Regions from separate parts of the Erwinia magellanica genome, predicted to be linked through region 1. Evidence: predicted binding sites of a transcription regulator. Region 1 holds the regulator's gene; the other holds the start of a gene.

Evidence for each region. Region 1 encodes PurR, which represses purine synthesis genes. Its sites were predicted from a motif close to CANGCAAACGTTTGCNTG; they were not measured.
Region 2: a site for PurR is predicted at 1,484-1,501, ahead of AAH450_RS10690 (amino acid aminotransferase). Genes of this name have one in related genera too.

Annotation. Positions count from the first base shown of each region.
Region 1 is NZ_JBCHVC010000001.1:905,233-909,422, forward strand. It holds gene punC (purine nucleoside transporter PunC) at 1-327, opposite strand, end outside; gene punR (DNA-binding transcriptional activator PunR) at 440-1,354, shown strand; gene purR (HTH-type transcriptional repressor PurR) at 1,427-2,452, opposite strand; gene cydH (cytochrome bd-I oxidase subunit CydH) at 2,724-2,813, shown strand; gene AAH450_RS04185 (C40 family peptidase) at 2,851-3,669, opposite strand; gene AAH450_RS04190 (Grx4 family monothiol glutaredoxin) at 4,042-4,190, shown strand, end outside.
Region 2 is NZ_JBCHVC010000002.1:730,245-734,434, reverse strand. It holds gene ompF (porin OmpF) at 243-1,358, shown strand; gene AAH450_RS10690 (amino acid aminotransferase) at 1,567-2,757, shown strand; gene AAH450_RS10685 (MBL fold metallo-hydrolase) at 2,891-3,520, opposite strand; gene AAH450_RS10680 (YcbK family protein) at 3,565-4,113, opposite strand.

The DNA of each region.
Region 1 (4,190 bases):
GGCACAGATGCCGATGGCCTGCGCAAATCGAAGCGCCAGCAGCAGGGAGGCGGATTGCACCCACCACATCGCGGCACAGCTGATGGCAAACAGACTCAGGCCCATCAACAGCACGGGCTTGCGGCCAATACGATCGGAAAGCGGCCCCCAAATCAGCTGACCGCTGGCAAAACCGGCCAGAAACAGGCTGAGGCTGGCGCTGATGATGCCCGCGCTGGTTTGCAGGTCTTGCTGCATAGCGATAAAAGCAGGCAGGTACATATCGGTCGCGAGAAAACCCGCAACGCTGAGTAGCGCCAGGTAAACAATAAATCCTTTTGAAGGCATTTTTTCTCTCTTACAGGTAATGAATCGAACGCCGCAGAGTGTAAACGCGTGTCAATCAGCTTGTGAAACGGTAATATTTGCCTCTTCCCTTCAAAAAAATTGCAGGCAGCTTATGTGGTCAGAACACGCTTTGGAAGTTGTTGATGCCGTTGCCCGTTCGGGCAGTTTCACCGCAGCCGCGGCTGAGCTGCACCGCGTTCCCTCCGCTATCAGCTATACCGTGCGGCAGCTGGAGGAGTGGCTGGCAGTACCCCTGTTTGAACGGCGGCACCGGGATGTGGTGCTGACCGAAGCGGGACGGGTATTTGTGCAGGAAGGGCGAAGTGTTATCAAAAAAATGCTCGCCACCCGGCGGCAGTGTCAGCAGGTGGCCAACGGCTGGCGTGGACAGATCAATATTGCCGTCGATCGGATAGTCAAACCTCAGCGCACGCGCCAGCTGGTGGTGGACTTTTACCGCCATTTCCCCGACATGGAGCTGCATCTGTCGCCAGAGGTGTTCAACGGCGTCTGGGATGCGCTGGCCGATGGCAGGGTTGATGTGGCCATTGGGGCTACTCAGGCTATACCTGTGGGCGGCCGTTTTGCCTTTCGCGATATGGGAGCACTGAACTGGCGCTGCGTGGTGGGAGCAGATCATCCTCTGGCGCAGCACCGGGAGCAGGTTATCAGCGAAGAGGCGATCCGGGAATGGCCCTCGCTGGTGCTGGAGGACACCTCGCGAGCGCTCCCCAAACGAACAACCTGGACCCTGGATAATCAGCGGCGGCTGGTGGTGCCAGATTGGGAAAGTGCTTTCGACTGTCTGTCAGCCGGGCTGTGCGTGGGCATGGTACCGGGACATTTTGCCCGGCCTCTGTTGAAACAGGGCACACTGCACGAGCTAAAGCTGGCAGCCAGTTTCCCCGACAGCCCCTGCTGCGTCAGCTGGTCTGAACAACAGGCGTCACCGGCGCTGAGCTGGCTACTCGATTATCTGGGTGAGAGCGATACGCTGAACAGCGAATGGCTGCGCGAAGAGGAGTAAAAAGCCTGAACAGCGCAAGCCGGGGGTAAAATATGCCCCTGGCTTGCAGCAGGAAAGAGGCAGGCAGAAGGCTTAGCGGCGGTAATCCAGGAAAGGACCGTCAGCGACCGAGCGACGTTCGATCAGGGAAGGATGTACCTCAATGGTCTGCGGATCTTCCCGTTTGCTGGTGATACGGTCCAGCAGCATATCGAAAGCGGTCTCGCCTAAGCGCTCTTTAGGCTGATGAACGGTAGTCAGTGCTGGTGTAAAGTAACGGGCGTTGCGCACGTTATCATAACCGATCACCGATATATCCTGCGGAACCCGTAACCCCATCTCGTCCGCAGCGCAAATGGCGCCCATGGCCATGACGTCACCGCCACAAAAGACCGCCGTTGGTCGCTGTTTCTGCGATAAAATCTGCTGCATCGCCTGATAGCCAGACTCCGGTTCGAAATCTCCCTGCACCAGCCACTCTTTACGGAGCGTAATATTGGCTTCAGCCAGCGCCTTCAGGAAGCCGGCATGGCGGCCGCCACCGGTATTGCGCTCCATTTGTCCGGGGATCACGCCGATATCGCGGTGACCCCGATCGATCAGGTAGCGCCCGGCCAGATAGCCGCCCTCAAAAGCGTTATCCAGCACGGTATCGGTGAAGTCTCCGCGAGACTCGCCCCAGTCCATAACGACCATCGGGATATTGCGGTTCTCTTCCAGCATTTTGATCAGCGGATCGGGATACTCAGAGCACATCACCAGCAGACCGTCCACGCGCTTTTGCGCCATCATCGACAGATAGGCCTGCTGCTTTTGCAGATCGTTATGGGCATTGCCCAGGATCAGGGTATAGCCTTTTGCGAAACAGCGGTTTTCCACCGCTTCAATAATCTCGGCAAAGTAGGGCGCTTCGCTGGAGGTGGCTAACAGACCAATAGTTCTGGTGTGATTAACCTTAAGGCTGCGGGCCACTGCACTGGGGGAATAGTGCAGCGATTTAATTGCAGCCCAGACGGCCTCCCGCGTCTCTTCGGCGACAAAGCGGGTTTTATTGATGACGTGGGAGACGGTGGTGGTCGACACCCCGGCCTGCTTTGCCACATCTTTAATTGTTGCCATGAACTAGCTACTCCTGCGCTTATCTCAACGTGTTGATAAGCCTGTTGTTAATCGTTTGCCTGAAAAGAGTAAAACCTGACGTCTTAAATCGGTTTAAGTTGCTGTCGGATTCGTCAGGAAGGAAAAGAGTGGTCGTCCGCAGAATTGTGACTGAGCGGACGTTGCGCAACAAAAAGAATTCTAACAAGGCTGAGCAGAGAAAACGAGATTTTTACCGATAAGTATGGGAAAATTGATAACACTATTAACTGTAGGGCTATTCAGAGGATATATGGATACCGATTTAAAGTTCTCATTACTGACCACGGTTTGCGCTTTGGTGATGATTATGGCGTTCAGCTTTACCGCCATCATGCACTAACTATAAAAGGGGCCTGATCGCAGGCCCTTTATAACGCTTAGCGGATGGTTTTCGGCGTCATCATCCGACGGGCGCCAATATAGTGACGCTGCCAGTAATCCTCGCCCAGCGCGCTTACCTGAATATCCTTGCCGGTACGGGGGGACTGAATGAACTTACCGTCACCCAGATAGACGCCAACATGGTCAGCAACCCCGCGTCCATTAATGCGGAAGAAGACCAAATCCCCTTTTTCCAGCTCATCACGTTTGATCGAGGCGGCATCGCGCAGATGATACATTTCGTTAGCGGTGCGCGGGATTTTAAACTTCACCAAATCCTTATAGGCATACCAGACCAGCCCGCTACAGTCGAAGCCGGTTTTTGGTGAGGTTCCGCCCCATTGATAGGGTTTACCCAGCTGGCCCATCAGTTTGTTCATCGCAGTTTCACGAGCTTTCTGATAGCGGGCACGATGCGCCTTGCTCAACTTCAGCGGTGCCGGGTCGAGATCGGCTGTCAGCGCTTCCATTTGTGCTGCTTTACCGCGATGCCGTCCGTAACGCTTTTTACTGCCATTAACGCTTTTCTTTTTATATCTGCCGGGAGTAACGGCGGCCGTTGCCGGAGAGGCTTTCTTTTTAAGCTTGAGCTTTGACACGGAGGTTAAGCGGGATTTCTTGCTGGTGGTCTCTTTAACTTTTTTTGTGGAGCTTGCTTTAACCGGCCTGCGTTTACGTCGCTCATCTTCACGGGCTGGCGTACCAGCATCCTTCTTATGATGGCTGGCATTAACAGGGGCGTGTGGCGATGCGTGCGCCACGTTAAAAAAGAGCTGAGCAAACGCCAGCAAAAAGAGGGTGATGAGTAAACGCATCGTTACCATTAACAGTTTGTGCTTCGACCAGCGGCCAAAGCGTGCCAAAAACAGGGATATCTGCTTTGCAGCAGGCTCATGGGGCAATTCTAATCTAACTGTTTAACAAAGGGTAAGGTCTTTTTTGTTTCAATGATGCAGAACAAGTAAAAGCTGTAAAAATAAGCCAAATCAGCTGGTTATCTGTGCAAACCTTATCCATTTTAGCGGCATTGGCGCTGCAATAACCTCTGGAAAATGTTATTTTAATGTATCCGCCTGGGCTTGTGAGGCGCAGAAGCCGAAAATGCTCTTAGTAAAATGTCGTTTTCATCGTGCGGGCAGAGTCGCTACACTAAATAGACACGAAGTATCCGATTAAGGAAGCCATTTATGAGTACCGTTGAAAAAATTGAGCGCCAGATAGCAGAAAACCCGATTCTGCTCTACATGAAAGGTTCACCAAAACTGCCAAGCTGCGGCTTCTCGGCACAGGCCGTACAGGCGCTGTCAGCCTGTGGCGAACGTTTCGCCTATGTGGA
Region 2 (4,190 bases), on a different contig from region 1:
TTTTTATTTTTGTAAATTTAGAGATGGTTCACAAAGTTCCGTGTTTTTTACATTTTGTAATACATATTTTCCTCCTGTAACAAGAATAGGAGATTAGTAGCATTTTCGGGCTAGATAATCGTCTCAGCGAATGGAAAGATGCGTGCAGACACAGGAAGACACCAAACTCTCTTCAGGGTTCTGTAAAGAATGGTTGACGGCAGTGGCAGGTGTCCAAATAACTCCAATGAGGGTAATAAAAAATGATGAAGCGCAACATTCTGGCACTGGTTATCCCAGCCCTGTTAGCAGCTGGTGCAGCCAATGCAGCAGAAGTTTATAACAAAGACGGCAACAAGCTGGACCTCTATGGGAAAGCTGTTGGTCTGCACTATTTTTCTGATAACGACGGTTATGCCAGCGACGGTGACAAATCTTACGTTCGTTTAGGCTTCAAGGGTGAAACCCAGATCAACGATATGCTGACCGGTTATGGTCAGTGGGAATATAACTTCCAGGCTAACCACTCTGAAGGTGGTAACGATTCTCAGACTGGTAATAAAACCCGTCTTGGCTTTGCTGGTTTGAAATTCGGTGATGCAGGTTCATTCGACTATGGCCGTAACTATGGTGTTGTATACGACACTATGGGCTGGACCGATATGCTGCCAGAGTTCGGTGGCGACTCTACATATAGCGATAACTTCTTCGTAGGCCGTAGCAACGGTCTGGCTACTTACCGTAATACCAACTTCTTCGGTCTGGTTGATGGTCTGGACTTCGCTGCTCAGTATCAGGGCAAGAACGAAGATAGCGCTACCGGTCGTGGCGTTCAGCAGGCAAATGGTGATGGTTACGCGATGTCTGTAACTTACACCCTGCCAATTGGTATCGGCTTCTCTGGTGCATATGGCTCAGGTGATCGTACAAACGGTCAGGTTAACTCTTTCTTCGGCAACGGCGGCGATCGTGCTGAACAGTGGGCTGGCGCAGTTAAATATGATGCGAACAACATTTATCTGGCCGCAATGTATAGCGAAACACGTAACGCTACTTACATCGAAGATAACTCTGTAGGTAATGTAACTTCTGGTCTGGTTGGTTTTGCTAACAAAACTCAGCAGATCGAGCTCGTTGCACAGTACCAGTTCGACTTTGGCCTGCGTCCATCTATCGCCTACGTTCAGTCTAAAGCGAAAGATGTTGATGGAATCGGCGATGTTGATCTGACCAAATACTTTGAAGTGGGCGCGACTTACTACTTCAACAAGAACATGTCTACCTATGTTGACTACATCATCAACCAGATTGATGACGACAACCGTTTAGGCATTGGCTCTGGTGACACTGTAGCAGTTGGTCTGGTTTACCAGTTCTAATTGCCTGCCGGGGTGATTTATCACCCTGCGCAAACTCTAAACGGGGCTTCGGCCCCGTTTTTGTTTACCGTACTTCGCTAATCCCTTCTCCTTTGATCTTCCCCGGCTTCTTTCCCGTGATTTTTACCGCAAACGGTTGGCATTTTGTGCGCTGTGGCGGTAACCTGAGTGCACATTTCGCTCCAGATTACGCTAACGGACTCCGACTATGTTTGAACGCATTGCAGCTGCACCCGCCGACCCCATTCTTGGTTTAGCCGACCTCTTCCGTGCCGACGATCGCCCAAATAAGATCAACCTGGGTATTGGCGTCTATAAAGATGAAACCGGTAAGACCCCGGTGCTGACCAGCGTGAAGAAAGCTGAGCAGTACCTGTTAGAGAATGAGACTACCAAGAACTATCTCAGCATTGATGGCCTGGCCGATTTTGGGAAGTGCACTCAGGAGCTGTTGTTCGGGAAGGATAATGCCCTTGTTGGTGCCAAACGCGCCCGTACGGCGCAGACCCCTGGCGGTACCGGCGCCCTGCGTGTTGCGGCTGACTTTATTGCCACCCAGACCAGCGCTAAGCGTATCTGGGTAAGTAATCCAAGCTGGCCTAACCATAAAAACGTCTTCGAGTCTGCTGGCTTAGAAGTGTGTGAATATCAGTATTACGATGCGGCTAACCACTCGCTGGACTTTGCCGGCATGATGAACGCGCTGCGTGAGGTTCAGGCCGGTGATATTGTGCTGTTCCACGGTTGCTGCCATAACCCAACCGGCATCGACCCTACGGCTGAGCAGTGGGCGGAGCTTTCTGAGATGTCACTGGCTAACGGCTGGCTGCCGCTGTTTGACTTCGCTTATCAGGGCTTTGCCCGTGGGCTGGAAGAGGATGCTGAAGGGCTGCGTATCTTCGCCGCAAGCCATCAGGAGCTGATTATTGCCAGCTCCTACTCCAAGAACTTCGGCCTGTATAACGAACGCGTGGGCGCATTCACGCTGGTAGCCAGCGAAGCCGCCGTGGCGGACACCGCCTTCAGCCAGGTGAAAGCCACTATTCGTGCTAACTATTCCAATCCGCCCGCGCACGGTGCCGCTGTCGTTGCCACTATACTGAGCAATAACGCGCTGCGCGCGCTCTGGGAGCAGGAGTTAACGGATATGCGCCAGCGTATTCACCGCATGCGCCAGCTGTTTGTGAACACGCTTCAGGAGAAAGGCGCGAAAGGCGACTTCAGCTTTATCATCAACCAGAACGGCATGTTCTCGTTCAGTGGACTGACCAAAGACCAGGTTATTCGCCTGCGCGAAGAGTTTGGCGTCTACGCGGTGAATTCCGGGCGCGTTAACGTGGCAGGCATGACGCCAGACAACATGGCTCCCCTGTGCGAAGCTATCGTGGCCGTGCTTTAAACCCGCGTTATCCCGAAAATGCATAAAAAATGCCTGCTGTAAGCAGGCATTTTTATTGGGCTTTTCGTTTCGGCTCAGGTTTCAGCCACGTTTTCGCCAGAGAGCGGCTGAACGTGCAAAAAAGGCTGCGCTACTACTGCAAAAAAGGATTGGAGATCCGTTCCCGTCCCAGGGTGGACTTTGGCCCATGCCCCGGCAGGAAGGTTACATCATCGCCCAGCGGCAGCAATTTATTCATGACAGAGGCAATCAGATCCTGATGGCTGCCCTGCGGGAAATCTGACCGTCCCACGCCACCGTTGAAAATCACATCGCCAGAGATCAGCAGGCGCGAAGCGCGATCGAAAAAGACGATATGCCCTGGCGTATGGCCCGGACACAACAGGATCTCAAGATTAATCTCCCCCAGCTGCACGGTTTCACCCTCTTCTAACCAGCGATCGGGCGTCAGCGGCGCGCAGTAAGGAAAACCAAACATCTGACTTTGAGAAGGCAGGCCTTCGAGCCAGAACGCATCCGCTTTATGCGGGCCGACAACCGGCACCTGATAAAAGGCGGCAAGTTCAGCAGCGGCACCGACGTGATCCAGGTGACCATGCGTCAACAGGATTTGCGTCACCTTTACGCCCTGCTCTGCTACCCTGGCCTGAATAGTCGCGGCGTCACCACCAGGGTCTACCACGGCGGCTTCCAGCGTGGAAGGGCACCAGATCAACGAACAATTCTGTGCGAATGCCGTCACCGGGATAATTTGATAATCCATAACGCTCCGTTACCGGCGAGCCATGGCCCTGCCGGAAGATCATTTTACCAGTGCCGCGTTGGCCCGGTATCAATATGCACAAAGTTACTACTCGGGTAGTATCCTACACCACCCGCGCGCATGGAAAGCGCCGCTTTGCGTACATTGCTCAATGAAATTCCTTCAATATGAAAATCCATCGCCTGGCCCAGGGTGTGGTAACTGTGTTTCGCCACCCCTTTACTGTGTGCCCGCAGGGAGTTGTTGGTCTCCAGAGAGCGATAGCCGGAAATCAGCTGAACCGGTTTGCGCGTATCCAGCATCGCCTGCAACCTGTAGAGCTGGTCGAAAAGCCTGGTATCGATACTCTTGATTTTATTGGCCCGGTAATCACGGAAAAAATGGTTAAGGCGCGTCAGCTCATCCTTGTCGTAACTTTTGCCGTTAAAAAACTCTGTTTTGAGCGTTTCACCGGTATGCAGGTTATTCAATGTCAATACGCGTGGACGTGAAGTGGAAAGCGAAGCGAAAGCCTGGCCGGGAAGCAGCGCACAACCCAGCGCAGCCCCGCCCAGAGCAAGCCACTTACGGCGATGAGAGTCGAAACTATTCATTAATCTGTGTTACCCAACTAAATTGTTCTGAAAGGGTGCAAAAGGACACCGTCGGGAACCATAACTGGGGATAAGTA